3 regions of the Tepidibacillus infernus genome follow, and region 3 is predicted to be linked to each of the others. Evidence: predicted binding sites of a transcription regulator. Region 3 holds the regulator's gene; each other region holds the start of a gene.
The links. The regulator LexA, encoded in region 3, represses DNA repair genes until DNA is damaged. The targets are predictions, from matches to a motif close to CGAACATATGTTCG.

Region 1 (5,758 bases), on a different contig from region 3:
AAATTATTAATGTTTGTATTCCAGCTTTTTATATACTGTGTGGACTGAATCTCAATACTTTCTTCCATAGAACCAAAATTAGAATTTTTAGACGGGTTCCCTTCCGTTGGTGCTGAAGGAACCTTGGTTTTATCTGCAGCTAAACTAGTATCAGTAAAAAAAACACCAGAAATCATCCATGCAGTTAGTAATAAAATACCGACTTTTTTTAGTTGTTTCACCTTGTATACCTCCTAGAGATTTTTTCATTAGATAGACGTAATAAAAAGAAAAATCGTTCCCGATTTTTAATAATATTTTTAAAATGGGAACTATTTTTTCATTGTTGACGTCTACCTAATAAAATCATCACCAAAATGATTTTGGTCGACCAATTGGTTATGATTTAGAAAGATCTTGTATAAAAGGATCTAAAAAAATATTTTCCTTTTAAATTTTTAAAAAGGTAAATATGAAAAAGGGAGGTGGACATGCTATGAGGCATATAAGGTCACCGGACAAATTAAATAAGGGTTCCTTATACCTCCAAAAGATTAAGCAGCTAAACCTAATGATTGGATAAATATACGGAGCCTCTAACGACTATTATAAGTGTTCTAAAAAATTTTTTACAATAATTCTTTTTTGCGATAGTTAAAAAAGTTGTTTACTCAATGATTGAACATAAGGATTAAACCAGTTGATGTACAATTTTGTATTTCTAAAGTTATGAATGGAATGGTGATAATTATGAAAAGAATCCTTAGTCTAACGTTAGCATTAATTATGATGCTCTCTATGAGCACTGCTGTTTTTGCAACAACTGATGATATAACGATTTCTGATAAAAAAGAACTGTATAACCATTACCAATCGGCTGTCGAAGAAGCAAGAGAAAAGTATAACGCAAGAATCGAACTTAAGCCTTTTGAAGAATTTGATTTTTCTAATGCAGCCCCTATTGAGGAATTTAAAGCTTCACTCAAAGCTATTGGAGAATATCAATTGAAGACTCCGAAACTGAAATTCGATAAGTCGAATGCGCTGACCCCAGAAGAACATGCTAAAAAGGTAAGTGAAATACAGCCAATGGCTTTTCAAACAGTTACAAAGAGTGACTACGTATCTGTTGGAACAAAAAGCGTAAAAATCGACATAACTGCCAATATTGAAACCTATTACAGTAGCTTTCACGACAGGCAATTGATTTCCAGTAATAGCTACGTTAGTAGCATTAAGTCTGCAACTTCCGGATACACCTGGTATAGTAACTATATTGATGAGAGTATTATTGATGGTGGACGCACTTTCTATGTAGTGGCTCAAGGTTATGTTGTATATAGCGGAATGACATGGTACGATCTGAGGGTATCTGCAGAATTTTATTGCAGTGCCACAGGTGGTATTTCGTAATCTCTAAAGAAGAAGTATTTAAAACAAAAGCCTACGTTCCAAGTAATGAAATGTGGGCTTTTAGACATTATAAATAGAAAAAACGTTCCCGATTTTTAATAATATTTTTAAAATGGGAACTATTTTTTCATTGTTGACGTCTACCTAGTAAAATCATCACCAAACTAAAAAACAGCTGACAGAGATAAAACAGGAAAAAATGCAAACTGAATCATTAAAAAGCAATGGAAATCTCGTGAAGTTTCCAAATATTATGGGGATTCAAAGGTTTCTGGAGACGTTTCAATACAAGCTGGTTACTATTCAAGACCTGGAATGTTTCTAGTGACGTTAGACACTGCTAGTAGTAGCTCGAGTGCATGGGCTGGTGGTCATGCTGCATGATAAAATTGAAATTAATGATAATAGGGCTACTTATAGTTAGCCTAGGATGTACACAACAGTCCAACAATAACATATTATCATTTAAATATGGAGTAATCTTTACATCTAATCTTTACAATAAAAGTAAAATAGTTCTATTTTCGCAAAATTGGGATGTTGTAGAAGAAATCAATCTCGATATTGGTGGCTTACAAAAAGAAAAGATTTATAAAGAGAATTTATACGTACCTGTTACAGGAATACCATCGGAACCTGGGAATAAACGCTATATAAAAACAAAAAAACTGCCAATTAAGTTGGTTGTAAAAGATAATTTTTTATATGTTATCCATAACACTTCAATAGATTCTGGACTATTAACGAAAATAAATATCAAAAACAATAATATTATTAAAGAAAAACGACTTAGTGGAGTTTTGAGAGAAATTGCTATTGCAAATGATAAGATAAATGTTATTGCTGACTTTTTTGTATTAGATGGAGATGATCTAAATGGGGTCGACACTTCCTACTTGGTTTTGGGTAGTTTACTATAGTTTTATATTGGTCACTTTGATTGTTGCGATTATAACTTTGGTTGAAAGATATATCGTCCGAATATATACAATATTTACATTCATTGTTCTTCCTGCTTTTGTAATTTTAGTTCTATTAGGAAGTCTTGGAAGGCAAGGAACGACAGAATTAGAAAATTGGTTCATTGATTTCTTATTTTACCACCTTCTTTTGCTTCCAGGTTAAAAGAGATGTGGCCACACCGACTGCCATGATCGTAATAAAGGAGAGAATTAAGGTTTCCTTCGAAATCAAAACCCCGCCTAAGTAGATCACGATCGCATCAATCATAAAAATGATCAAGCCAACGTTAATAGGAAGAATTGTAGACAAATATTGGGCTAATAGATCTGTGCCGCCTGTACTTGTTTTAAATCGGAGCATGATGCCAATTCCCGTTCCGACAAAGAGCCCACCTATAATCGAACTGCTTAATGGATCAAGTTCTATATAATACAAAAAATAGTATTGATACGGACGTAAAACATCGATAAATAAAGAAGAGATGAGCATCCCATGAATACTATGATAGAAAAATGATCGATATTTAAACCAAGCCAATAGATATATTGGAATGCTTAATAAAATAATAGTTAAGCCCACCTTCACTCCTGACAAATAATTGACAATCAATGCAATCCCAATCATTCCCCCATCTAATAAATGAAAAGGAACAAGGAAAAAGTTGATTCCTACCGCAAGGATCAAACTACCTAATAGAATCGCAATTGCTTTAGAAAAGAGCTGCACTTTATTCATCCCCTATTTTGTCCATCTCTTTATGTATATTTTTGTATGCTTGTTAAAATTCATAGAAACGAAAAACCATTGTCCCACTCTGAAAAAAACTTTCTGAATCCTGCCTTCTTATTGAATCAAGGGGACGGATTCGATATAATTTGGTAGAGAAACCGGAAAACGAACAAACGTGCGATAAAGGGTGGAGAAAATGGAACAAATGATAGGTAATGATATTTTTAAAGGGTTAAATCCACAACAACAAAAAGCGGTTGAAACAATTAATGGACCATTATTGATCCTAGCTGGAGCAGGAAGTGGCAAAACAAAGGTTTTGACCCATCGTATTGCTCATTTACTATATAAAGGGATTGCACCATGGAGTATCTTAGCGATTACCTTTACCAATAAAGCTGCAAGAGAAATGAAGGATCGCGTTGCACGATTAGTGGGACCACAGGCAGAAGACATTTGGATCTCTACCTTCCATTCGATGTGTGTCCGTATTTTACGTAAAGATATTCAACGACTTGGCTATTCTAATAATTTCTCGATTTTAGATGCATCAGATCAGTTGAACGTGATCAAACAGATTATGAATGAACTGAATATCGATAACAAAAAGTTTGAACCAAAGGCGATTCAAGCCACCATTAGTCAAGCGAAGAATGAACTGAAATCACCAGAGGCTTTTGCCAAAATAGCGAACGACTTTTTTATGCAAAAGGTACTTGCCGTTTATGAGAAGTATCAAGCAAGGCTAAAGGCGAATCACTCTTTAGATTTTGATGATTTGATCATGGTAACGGTTCAATTATTTCAACAAGTACCGGAAGTATTAGCTTTTTATCAAAATAAATTTAAATATATTCATATTGATGAGTATCAAGATACAAACCGTGCACAATACCTATTAGTACAAATGTTAGCAGACCATTATCAAAATATCTGTGTCGTTGGAGATACAGACCAATCGATTTACAAATGGCGTGGAGCAGATATTCAAAATATCCTAAACTTTGAAAAGGATTTTCCTAATGCTCAAGTGATTAAACTGGAACAAAATTACCGTTCAACGAAGAATATTCTGCGTGCAGCCAATGAGGTCATTAAAAATAATTTTCAGCGTAAAGAGAAAAATCTTTGGACAGAGAACCCTCAAGGAGAAAAAATTACGCTTTACGAAGCGATGAATGAACATGATGAAGCCTATTTTATTGCCAAAGTGATTCAAGATGGCATTGACAAAGGAAAACAGTATCATGATTTTGCTGTCCTATATCGGACAAATGCCCAAACTCGTGTGATTGAGGAAATTTTTATCAAATCGAATATTCCTTATAAAATGGTTGGCGGTACCAAGTTCTATGATCGCAAAGAAATCAAGGATATCATGGCGTATCTTCGCTTAATCGTCAATCCAGATGATGATATTAGTTTACGTAGAGTGATCAATGTCCCTAAACGGGGGATTGGAGCTGCAACAGTAGATAAAATTGCAGAATATGCTGCATCTCAAGGCACATCGATGTTTGCTGCTATTCAAGTTGTCGATTTTATCGGTTTAAGTGCAAAAGCAGCCAATAAGGTGAGCGAATTTGCAGGGATCATTTCTCAATTTAGCCAAATGGTAGATTATCTTGGGGTCTCAGAATTAACAGAACAGGTGATTGAGAAAACAGGCTACCGTGAAGAATTAAAGAAAGAAAAAACTCTGGAAGCAGAAAGTCGCTTGGAAAATATTGAAGAATTACTCTCTGTCACATTAGAATTTGAAAATAAAAGTGAAGATAAATCATTAGTGACCTTCTTAACAGAAATTGCACTTGTGAGTGATGTGGATCAAATGGATGAAGCTGAAGCAGAGAAAGGTGTTACGATGATGACCCTTCATAGTGCGAAGGGACTTGAATTTCCTGTTGTCTTCTTGGCAGGAATGGAAGAAGGCATTTTCCCTCATAATCGGGCGTTAATGGAAGAGGACGAAATGGAAGAAGAGCGAAGACTAGCCTATGTTGGAATTACACGGGCAGAGCAAGAATTATATCTGACCCATGCTGGTTCACGGATGCTATTTGGTAGAACACAAATAAATCCACCTTCACGTTTTATTAAAGAGATACCTGAGGACGTCTTAGAGGATTTACGCGAAAGGTCACAACCTACCCGACCTATGCAAAGGGCGACTATGCCCGAGATGCAAAAAAGACCTGAACCTCGTTCGGATTGGCAAGTAGGGGATAAAGTGAAACATACTAAGTGGGGGATTGGAACAGTTGTTACGGTAAAAGGGGAACGTGATGATTTGGAATTGCAAATTGCTTTTCCAACCCCAATCGGTATTAAAAAGCTGTTAGCCAGGTTTGCACCTATTGAAAAAGTGGAGTAGGAAGGAAGAATTAAAGATGGACAAGCAGCAAGCAAACAAACGAATCGAGGAATTACGCAAAACGATCAATGAACATAGTTATCGTTACTATGTCCAAGATCAGCCTACAATTACAGACCAAGAGTATGATCAATTGATGCAGGAATTGATCGCCATTGAAGCAGAGTATCCAGATTTGATCACCCCTGATTCACCTACACAAAGAGTAGGGGGAGTACCACTTGATCAATTTCAAAAGGTTGAACATCGCATTCCATTGTTATCTTTAGGTAATGCTTTTAATGAACAAGACCTTTATGA
Region 2 (5,758 bases), 1.1 Mb from region 3:
TATTATAAGCGATCTGAATGTTACGGCGTCGTTCCGTTTCTTCTATCGCTCTTCTCATTGAATCGGTGATTTTATCCGCATACATAATCACCATGCCATTAGCGTTTCTCGCTGCCCGGCCAATCGTCTGAATTAAAGAAGTTTCAGAACGTAAAAACCCTTCTTTATCTGCATCAAGAATTGCAACCAATGAAACTTCTGGTATATCTAAACCTTCTCTTAAAAGGTTGATTCCCACAAGAACATCAAACTCTCCTAGTCGCAATCCACGTATAATTTGCATTCGTTCCAAGGTTTTAATATCTGAATGAAGGTATTTCACCTTGATACCAATTTCCTTTAGATAGTCTGTTAAATCCTCTGCCATCTTTTTCGTTAAGGTAGTCACCATGACTCGTTCTTCTTTTTCGATTCGTAAATTGATTTCACCAATTAAATCATCAATTTGTCCTTTAATTGGGCGAACATCAATGACAGGGTCTAGTAACCCAGTTGGACGAATAATTTGTTCGATTACTTCTGGGGCATGTTCCAATTCATAGGGTCCAGGTGTAGCCGAAACATAAACGATTTGGTGAATGTGCTTTTCAAATTCATCAAACCATAGAGGCCTGTTATCCAAAGCGGAAGGCAAACGAAAGCCATGATCGACAAGTACCTGTTTACGTGCCCTATCTCCATTGTACATTCCCCGAATTTGGGGAATCGTTACATGGGATTCATCGATCATCATTAAAAAATCATCAGGAAAATAATCTAACAAGGTGTTAGGAGTAGAACCAGCAGGCCTTCCTTCTAAATGCCTAGAATAGTTCTCAATTCCTGAACAAAATCCAACCTCTGCCATCATTTCCAGATCATATCTTGTTCTTTGTTCTAAACGCTGGGCTTCCAATAATTTCCCTTGATCTCTTAATTCTTTTAATCTAGCGTCTAATTCCTCTTCGATATTTTTAAGTGCTAATTTCATTTTTTCTTCTCTTGTTACGAAGTGAGAAGCAGGAAAAATCGCGATGTGATCTCGGTCACCAATAATTTCACCTGTAAGCACATCGATTTCCCGAATTCGTTCGATCTCATCGCCAAAAAACTCGACACGTACCGCTTGTTCACTACGAGAAGCCGGAAAGATTTCAATCACATCGCCACGAACTCGGAAGGTTCCACGAGTGAAATTAATATCATTTCGCTGATATTGAATATCCACCAATTTTCTTAAGACTTCATTTCGCTCTCGTTCCATTCCTACTCTTAATGAAAGAACAAGCTCTCGATACTCTTCTGGAGATCCTAATCCATAAATACTTGACACACTAGCGACAATAATAACGTCCTTTCGTTCAAATAAAGCACTAGTCGCAGAGTGGCGTAATTTATCGATTTCATCATTGATGCTTGCATCTTTTTCAATATACGTATCCGTCTGTGGAACATAGGCTTCTGGTTGGTAATAATCGTAGTAACTTACAAAATATTCAACAGCGTTATTAGGGAAAAACTCCTTAAATTCACTAGCCAATTGAGCAGCAAGCGTTTTATTATGAGCAATCACTAAAGTTGGTTTATTCACTTGAGCAATCACATTGGCCATCGTAAATGTTTTTCCTGTCCCTGTTGCCCCTAATAGTACTTGGTGTTGTTTATTTTCTTTTATTCCCTGAACTAAAGCTTCAATTGCTTTAGGTTGATCCCCTTGTGGTTTATACTCTGATTGTAGTTGGAAAACTTGATCCATCCTCAATATCTCCTTGTCAATCACACATATAAATAAATTATATCATATCTATAGTGAAAACGAAAAGAACAAATGTTCCTTGAATGGTCAAAAAAAACGAGCTACTTGTTTTTAAGCAGCCTTTGTCTACTTCTGATTCTATTCTTGGCAAAAATCTACTTTTTAAGCCCCACGGAAGATTTTTTCCACTTTCTGTCTAAATAATTTCAACAAATTATGATCTTCCATTTCGATATAATAGGGTGCTTCGTCATCGGGAGCTAAGATGATTCCTAATTGATGATGATCACCCTCATAAAGGGAATGTTGAACCAATTTGATATGTCCTGAAAGATTAATGATTTCTAGCTTTGCAAAGGCTGATTGACTTTGAAGAGCCTCATAAAGCCCTCGTTTATCAGTAACTGGAATGCCATTCACTTTTTTTATCGTTTCACCCGATTTGATCCCCATTCTTGCCGCTGGACTTCCCGGGATCACTTCTAGAACTCTTAGACCATCATTAGGATGAACAAAAAGCACACTTCTTTTTGCTTCTGCCCTCTTCCCAATAAGTCTTAATCCTTCATGAGCTAGTGCTGCAAAAAGAGCAGCAATGATTTGAAGGGGTAGCCAATATTCTGCAGCAAAAGCTAGTCCAAATAAAAATACGCTATAAATCATTAAGTGTTTTGAAGCCACTTTGCTTTTTTCAACAGATGTATAAACAGTAGTAACATCTGAATAACCAATGATAGCTGGAACTGGTAAAATCGTTAGACTTGATGACCCACCAATCAAAGGCCACCAAGTAGAGGATAGCTCGATTCCTTGACTTGAATCACCAGTAGAAACAACTAAAAATAAGGGTAGTAGCCAAAAAGCTTGAATATATTGCCCCCCTATCAATTTTCCTCTTTTGGTTTCGATGAATAAGGGTGTCGATGTTTTTTCAGCTTGCAAGCGAATGAGAAATGCCTCGATCAAATGTAAAATGGCAACAATGGCGATAAGAGAGGGAATATGTAATTGAGTCACCATCTCCCAAAATGGTTTTAACCAAACTATTTCTGGTGTTGGAAAAAGTCGCATGATACCTGCTAATAGTCCTAATATACCTGCCGCATAGGAAAGACAAAGAAAGCGAATATGAAAAAAAATTAAAATCGCAGTAATCAACCAAACGATTCCCATCTCATATGGGTGAAATACTACGCCTAATGACATCATCAAACCTGATCCAACTACACCACCAATCAATCCATATCCGAGAGAACCTAGTACTTCTAAGGGAACTGAATGAATCCGAGAACTAAATAAGGCTCTTTCCAATATCATTTGTCTTCTATATTGAAGGATGATCAGAATCAAACCAATATACAACATAGGCTGTAAAAAAAGAAAAGGTATTTTCTTGATCAGTTCAATTAGCAGTTCCATTCATATGACTTCCTTCCCTTGATCATTTTGCATAAAATAGCCAATGAAAAATACCACATCATCATATGTGGTATTTATTCGATACTTGGATTTCGATTTCCTGCTTTTCTATTTTATTGCTTTTAATAATGTTTCAATGGCTACTTGAAGCTGCAAATCATTTTTTGGATCTCTAATTCGTTCAATGATTTTATCTTGAAGCTTGTTAGCAGTGACTTGATCCACTACACCACTTGCGTTTAATCCATTTGCTTTTTGGAAGGCTTGAACAGCTAAGACCGTCTCTTGATCAAAGTACCCATCAGTTCTTCCTGTTTTATAGCCTAACCCATTCAATATAATCTGTAGATTTTTCACATCATTACTATTTGTATCTCGTTTTAATTGAATATCTTCTGGAAATGGTGCTGCATGGAAATATTCAGGCTGTTCCATCTTCACATCAGGTTGAATTCCCTTTTGATGAATCCAATTTCCATTTGGTGTTAACCATTTTGCAACTGTCAATTTAACATTACTGCCATCCGAAAGTTCAAAAGGATTCTGTACCGTACCTTTACCAAAGGAAGGCTCTCCAACCACTGGGTAATGTCCAGCCTCTTGTAATGCAGCTACTAATATTTCAGCAGCACTGGCACTTCCACCGTTAATTAGAGAAACAATCGGGTAGCTTGGTTGTTCCATTTCAGAATGATATTGTTCTCTTTTTTTGTTACGGTCCTCTACTTGAACAATAATCCCTTTATTTGGGACAACTAAATTCCCAATCTCTAATACACTCTGTAGGTATCCACCGGGATTCCCGCGAACATCAATAATTAAACCTTTAATACCCTTGCTTTCTAAGTCTTTTAAAGCCTTTTTAAATTCCGCTGCTGTATTCTCACCAAAATTCGTAATTTCAATTTTACCCAATGTTCCTTTTTTGGAAGAAATCGTGCTTGAATAAACGGTTTCAATTGGAATTTCATCACGTATTACAGTTATCTCAATTGGTGCCTCTATACCTGGGCGAACAATTTCTAACACTGCTTTTGTCCCTTTTGGTCCTCTAATTTTGCTAACCGCTTCGATTAAATTAAGCCCTTCTAAAGACTCGCCATTCACTTTAATGATTTGGTCTCTAGGTCGAATTCCTGCTTTTTCAGAAGGACTCCCTTTTATTGGCGCGATCACAGTGATTTTACCATTTTCAATCGTTACCTCTGTCCCAATCCCTTCAAAAGAATCATTTAAACTTCCGAAAAAATCCTTCGATTCTTTCGCATCCATATATGTGGAATGTGGATCATTTAAGGACTGAACCATACCTCTAATTGCCCCATCGATTAGTTCGTTTCCATTTTTCTTTTCAACATATGATTGTAATATGGTCTGATAAACATCAACTAGTTTATTCATCTCTTTCGGAACGGATTCAGTTCCAGATGGTTGGTTTATCACGATTCCATTCCCATCAACAACCATTGCAGTGACCAAACTACTTAGTACAATTGATAGTACAAGTAGGATTAATAATGTACGACCCTTAACCATCAATTCCACGCACCACCTTCGTTAGACTATTTACATTATATGATGGGCATGTACAAAATATGAAGTTATTTCTTTAAATAATTCCATGGATTGACAGCCTGTTTATTTTTCTGAACCTCAAAATGTAAATGTGGACCAGTAGAACGTCCAGTAGAACCAACTTCAGCAATTTTTTCTCCTTTTTTCACTTCTTGACCTACTTTTACTTTAATTCCACCATTTCGTATGTGTCCATACAACGTCCAAATACCACTCCCATGATCAATCATCACTGTATTACCGTAACCACTCACATAAGTAGCAAGGATAACAACCCCATCATCTGCTGCAACAATATCTATTCCTTGTGGAGCACCGATGTCAATTCCATCGTGACCAGTCTTTTTACCAGTTATAGGATGGATTCTCAAGCCAAAATCTGAAGTAATTCTAGTACTAGCAGGTAATGGCCAAGCAAACTTCCCACCACTATATTTAATATTTAATTTATTTTTTTCCCTTAATAAAGCAGCCTCTTTTTCAGCTAATTCTTTTACTAGATTTTGTTCTTCTTCTTTAAATTCAGCTAATTCTTGTGCCTGTTGGTTGAGTGAGGCAATTTTCACCTTTCTTTCTTCTTTCTTAGCAACTAATGTTTTTCTTAAATTCTCGGTTTCTCCAAATAACTGTTCCAATCTGGCTAATGAACGTTCAATCTCTTTTTTCTTCTCCACGATTGTGTTACGGTCTTTAATATTTTCTTCTAGTATTTTTTTATCTGAATCTACTATTTTTTGTAGGATATTAAATCTTTGTAAGAAATCTGAAAAACTTGTAGCCCCTAAAAAAACATCAAGGTAATCAACATCTCTATTACGTGCCATCAATCGCACCCTTGTTCTTAATAGATCGTCCCGTTCTTCTACTCTTTTTTCTGCTAACTCTAATTGATTAGCAGCTTCCTTTGCTTGAGTGGTCACTTTTTCAATTTGACCTTCTAATGTAAAAATTTTATTTTCTGTTTCGTTAATTTGTGTCTCTAAGGAAACAAGCTCTTTTTGAATGCTTTTTTTTGTTGAATTAATTTGC
Region 3 (5,758 bases):
TTACTTTCTTCAACTGGTTATGGTTATGATGACATGGGGCGGGATATGTTAGATCAAATTTATGCAGATGTATTTGAAGCTGAAGCAGGTCTAGTTCGTCCTCATATTGTATCAGGTACTCACGCTTTATCTATAGGCCTATTTGGGTTACTACGACCTGGGGATGAACTCTTATATATTACAGGTGATCCATATGATACGTTGGAAGAAGTGATTGGTATTCATGGTGAAGGTATGGGATCATTAAAAGAATGGGGAATTACATATCAATCTGTTCCTTTAACCAAACAGGGAAAAGTTAATTTTGAAGAAGTGGCCAAAAAAATCAATCAAAACACTAAAGTCATTGCGATTCAACGTTCTAGAGGATATTCATGGAGACCCTCTTTTAGTATTGAAGAAATAAAGGAGATGGTTACTTTTGTAAAGGAGATTAAACCAGATCTAATTACTTTTGTTGATAATTGTTATGGAGAATTTACTGAAAAACAAGAACCTACTGGAATTGGTGTTGATGTTATTGTTGGTTCTTTGATCAAAAATCCTGGTGGAGGTTTAGCTAAAACAGGAGGATATATTGTAGGAAAAAAAGTTTACATTGAGAAAATTTCTTACCGATTAACAGCCCCGGGTATTGGGGCGAAGGTTGGCTCCATGCATGGGCATATGGCTGACTTTTATCAAGGCTTTTTCTTAGCCCCTCATTTTGTGGGCGAAGCTTTAAAGGGGAGTATTTTTGCTGCAGCCCTATTCGAACAACTAGGTTTTGAGACCAATCCTAGTTGGAATGAAGTCAGACATGATATTATTCAAGCTGTAAAGTTCAATAATCCAAATACACTAATTACTTTTTTACAAGGGATTCAAAAAGGATCACCAATTGATTCTCACGTTATACCAGTGCCAAATCAGATTCCCGGATATCAAGATTCTGTTATTATGGCAGCAGGTACATTTATACAAGGAGCAAGTCTTGAATTATCTGGTGATGCACCTATCCGTTCTCCATATATTGCTTATGTTCAAGGTGGGCTTACCTACCACCATGTAAAATGGGGGATATTAACGGCTATCGAGATAATGGTAGACAAGGGGATTTTATCTATTGCTTAATCATATATTTTGTTTGCATTTTAGGAAAGAGGCTATATTTTGATGTGAGAGATGCCTCTTTATTTTTTATAATTTTATATGTAAGTTTTTCTAACATATTATTGACAATAAAACTAACATGAATTAAAATAAAACCATTATATGATAAGGATATATGATAAGGAGAGTTTTCATGAATGATTTTGAACGAAGAAATCGACCGCTATTTCCGATTAGTATTGTAATGGAACTTACGGAATTGTCTGCTCGACAAATTCGTTATTATGAAGACCAAGGTTTGATAAAACCAGCAAGAACCAAGGGTAGGCAACGTCTCTTCTCATTCCATGATATTGACCATCTATTAGAAATAAAAAGTCTGTTAGATAAGAAAGTAAATATAGCAGGAATAAAGGAAATTCTCTTAAGAAATGAAATAGAGCAACAAGAGCTTGAAATGAAACAATTACAACAAACACAACGGTCTGAGATCTCAAAGACAGAATTAAGACAAATTTTAAAGAGAGAAATTTTACAACAAAAGCCAGGTCAGACTTCGCTAATCCAGGGGGAGTTATCGAGATTTTTCCATTAAAACTTAAATGCGACTGCATTTGAGAATAGATAAAAAGGAGAGTATGAAGATGTCCAAATTTAGTAGAGAAGATATTATTAGGATGGCAAAGGAAGAAAATGTACGCTTTATTCGTTTAATGTTTACTGATTTAATGGGTTCTATTAAGAATGTTGAAGTACCTGTGAGTCAACTGGAAAAAGCATTGGATAATAAAATCATGTTTGATGGATCTTCTATAGAGGGATTTGTTCGTATCGAAGAATCTGATATGTATCTGTATCCTGATCTTGACACTTGGGTTGTTTTTCCATGGGGATCTGAGGAAGGAAAAGTGGCACGTTTAATTTGCGATATTTATATGCCAGATGGTACTCCGTTTGAAGGGGATCCAAGGGGAATTTTAAAAAGGGCTTTAAAAGAAGCTGAAGAATTAGGTTTTACTGCTATGAACGTTGGGCCAGAACCAGAATTCTTTCTATTTAAGACGGATGAAAAAGGAGAACCTACGTTACAATTAAACGATAATGGAGCTTATTTTGATTTAGCTCCTGTAGATTTAGGTGAAAACTGCCGACGTGATATCGTACTTACTTTAGACAGAATGGGATTTGAAGTTGAGGCTTCTCATCATGAAGTAGCTCCAGGTCAGCACGAGATTGATTTTAAATATGCTGATGCTGTTCGTACTGCAGATAACATTCAAACTTTTAAGCTAGTCGTAAAAACGATAGCTCGTAAACATGGTTTACATGCTACCTTTATGCCAAAACCCTTATATGGTGTGAATGGCTCAGGAATGCATAATCATCTTTCTTTATTTAAAGGTAATGAGAATACATTCTATGATCCAAACGATTCATTGGGGTTATCTGAAACAGCTAGATACTTTATTGCAGGCATACTTAAACATGCGCGTTCATTAGCAGCAATAACAAATCCAACAGTGAATTCATATAAAAGATTAGTTCCAGGTTACGAAGCTCCAGTATATGTTGCTTGGTCCGCACAAAATAGAAGTCCTTTAATTCGTATCCCTGCTTCCCGAGGTTTAAGTACGAGAATTGAAGTGCGTCATCCAGATCCATCAGCCAATCCATATTTAGCTTTAACTGTACTATTGAAAGCAGGATTAGATGGAATTAAGAATAAAATCAAATTGCCAGCTCCTGTCGATCGTAACATTTACGTTATGACAGAGGAAGAACGAATTGCAGAAGGAATAGATAATTTACCAGCAACTTTATTAGAAGCTATTCATGAACTATTAAAGAATGAAGTCATTCTATCTGCGCTAGGTAGCCATGCAGTGGAGCATTTTGTTGAGGCTAAACAAATTGAATGGGATCTATTTAGGACCCATGTTCATCAATGGGAAAGAGACCAATATATGAAGCTATATTAAAAAATTAAATCTATTTTAATTTAAAATGAAATCCCCCTTCATCCTTATGGAGAAGGGGGATTTATAGTAGAATTACTAATGTTAGTGAATATTTCTAAATAATCCAATTACCTTTCCTAAAATAGTCACTTGTGGTAATAAAATAGGTTTCATCGTTGAGTTTTCAGGTTGAAGTCGAATATGGTTTTTTTCTTTAAAAAATCTCTTAACCGTTGCTTCTCCCTCATCAGTCATGGCTACGACAATTTCCCCATTATTAGCTACAGGTTGCTGGCGAACAATCACATAATCTCCATCATATATACCGGCTTCAATCATGCTTTCTCCTTGAACAACAAGCATATAAACGTCATCACCATTTACAATACTAGCAGGTAGTGGAAAATAATCTTCTACATTTTCAATGGCAGTGATAGGCTCTCCAGCAGTAACCTTTCCTATCAATGGAACTCTAACCATCTCTTTGTCCATCTTAGGTAAATCATCATCTACCAAAATCTCAATAGCCCTAGGCTTTGTAGGATCTCTTCGAATTAAGCCCTTCTTTTCTAATCTAGACAAATGCCCGTGTACTGTTGAACTAGAGGCTAAACCAACAGCTTCTCCAATTTCTCTAACTGATGGGGGATAACCTTTTTCTTTCACCTTTTGTTTAATAAAATCAAAAATTGCCTTTTGTCTGTTCGATAAATTATTCATCATCATTCACCTCTGAAATACCATATCTTTCTTGTTTTTTATTATAACATAAATCAATCGATTGCGCAAACACTCGTTCGAAATTTTAGCTTGACAGGAACATTTGTTCTAAAATATAATAAAATTATAATTAAGAATAAATGTTCGGAGGGTTCTTATGAAAAGGATTTTAATAGTTTTATTTGTTATTTTAATAACGTTTGTGATCTCAACAATCGTGTATGGAAAGGAAATTAATCAGAAGAAAACGCCACAATACATTGAAGTAATAGTCCAAGAAGGTGATACATTATGGTCAATAGCCAAACCTTATTACAATGGCAAAATGGATTTTAGGGAATTGATATACAACATTCGAGAATTAAATGAATTATCAGAAGCAATGATTTATCCTGGCCAAGTGCTTAAGATTCCTCTAGACTAATTTATACTAAAATATTCTTCTTTTAGACATAATGTATTATAAAGGAGGGATAAGATGATACCGGGGTTTCCTAATGATATTGCAAGGGTAGATCCGCATTTTTTTCCACAAGAGGAATACCAGATAAGTCGAGTGAATGTGAATGAATCAACCGGAAGAGAGGAAGTCCTCCATTATTCTTATGGTCGATTTGATGATTTCAATCCATATCATCATGTTGAAACTTTAATCAATGGATACCTTCCATATGATTAGATAGGTTAATTTTTTAAACAAAGAGTAACCGCGTGTTACTCTTTACTATTTTCACCATCAGCACATTCTTGCATTGATTAAATTTCAAACTTTCATTATAATCATTTAACGTAGCACCCTATTATAGTGAAAGGAAGATATATAAAAATGAATCAATCTACGAAAATCTTTTTAGCGATGATACTTGGTATAGGGGCAGGATTTTTTATCAACCTTCTAGTTCCTGATGAAATGATTCAATTTTTAGATAAAAACATTCTGCATCTAGTAGGCGTTGGTTTTATTAAATTGATCCAATTTATAGTAGTACCATTGGTGCTTGTTTCATTAGTAACGAGTATGTCAAGTTTGGGTGACATCAAGAAAATAGGGAGATATAGCATTAAATTACTGTTTTTATATATCTTTACCTCAGTTATTTCTCTTATCATTGGTTTGATTGTGGCTTATGTTTTAAAACCAGGAATAGGCGTAGAAATGCTTCAACAAAAGGTTGAAGGAAAGCAAGGCCTTCCTTTATCTGAATGGCTATTAAGTATTATTCCTAGCAACCCTTTTGAATCGATGAGCACAGGCCATATGGTTCAAATTATTATAACGGCATTAATGTTAGGATTAGGAGTTACTCTTGCAGGAGAAAAGGGAAAACCGTTTTCTGTCTTTATCGATAGTGCAAATGAAGTTATTTTTAAGATTATGGGAATTATCTTAAGACTAGCACCTATAGGCGTTTTTTCCTTAATGGCTTCTGTGATTGCAACACAAGGATTAGGGATCATTAAGAGTTTATCATTGTATGTGATTGGATTAATCATAGCAATTTTATTGATGGCATTTGGAATTTATAGTATTCTTTTAATTGTTACAGGACAAAATCCGATTAAGTTTTGGAAGGCATTTTATCCAGCTTTTGGACTTGCATTTGGAACAGCTAGTAGTAATGCGACTCTTCCATTAGCAATGGATAATGCTGAGCATCGTTATGGTATGAAAAAGGAACTTGTTAGTTTCGCTATTCCTTTTGGAGTTTCCCTCAAAAAAGATGGTGCTGCGATTCTACAAGGTTTCACAGCAGTTTTTGTTTCTCAGATGATCGGTGCTAATTTGAGTATAAACCAAATTATTGCAGTTTTTGTAAGTGCGATCTTAGTTTCATTAAGTACTGCTGGTGTTCCTGGAGCAGGAATTATTATGATGTCTACTGTGCTAAGTGCTGCAAATTTACCGTTAGAAGCCATTGCGATTATAGCTGGTGTTGACCGTTTAACTGACACATTTAGAACAGCATTAAATGTGATTGGAGTCGTTG

Region 1: the regulator LexA is predicted to act here: its motif matches at 3,251-3,264, upstream of pcrA (DNA helicase PcrA).
Region 2: the regulator LexA is predicted to act here: its motif matches at 1,801-1,814, upstream of uvrB (excinuclease ABC subunit UvrB).

What each region holds. Positions count from the first base shown of each region.
Region 1 covers NZ_JBLWFI010000002.1:25,924-31,681, forward strand. Annotated here, with positions in the region: gene TEPIDINF_RS12555 (hypothetical protein) at 1-221, opposite strand, end outside; gene TEPIDINF_RS12560 (hypothetical protein) at 730-1,392, shown strand; gene TEPIDINF_RS12565 (hypothetical protein) at 1,773-2,312, shown strand; gene TEPIDINF_RS12570 (YitT family protein) at 2,485-3,081, opposite strand; gene pcrA (DNA helicase PcrA) at 3,281-5,458, shown strand; gene ligA (NAD-dependent DNA ligase LigA) at 5,475-5,758, shown strand, end outside.
Region 2 covers NZ_JBLWFI010000001.1:1,927,952-1,933,709, forward strand. Annotated here, with positions in the region: gene uvrB (excinuclease ABC subunit UvrB) at 1-1,735, opposite strand, end outside; gene TEPIDINF_RS09725 (PDZ domain-containing protein) at 1,898-3,154, opposite strand; gene TEPIDINF_RS09730 (S41 family peptidase) at 3,263-4,690, opposite strand; gene TEPIDINF_RS09735 (murein hydrolase activator EnvC family protein) at 4,756-5,758, opposite strand, start outside.
Region 3 covers NZ_JBLWFI010000001.1:808,531-814,288, forward strand. Annotated here, with positions in the region: gene TEPIDINF_RS04175 (methionine gamma-lyase family protein) at 1-1,113, shown strand, start outside; gene TEPIDINF_RS04180 (MerR family transcriptional regulator) at 1,286-1,687, shown strand; gene glnA (type I glutamate--ammonia ligase) at 1,737-3,071, shown strand; gene lexA (transcriptional repressor LexA) at 3,153-3,770, opposite strand; gene yneA (cell division suppressor protein YneA) at 3,928-4,194, shown strand; gene TEPIDINF_RS04200 (hypothetical protein) at 4,249-4,449, shown strand; gene TEPIDINF_RS04205 (dicarboxylate/amino acid:cation symporter) at 4,597-5,758, shown strand, end outside.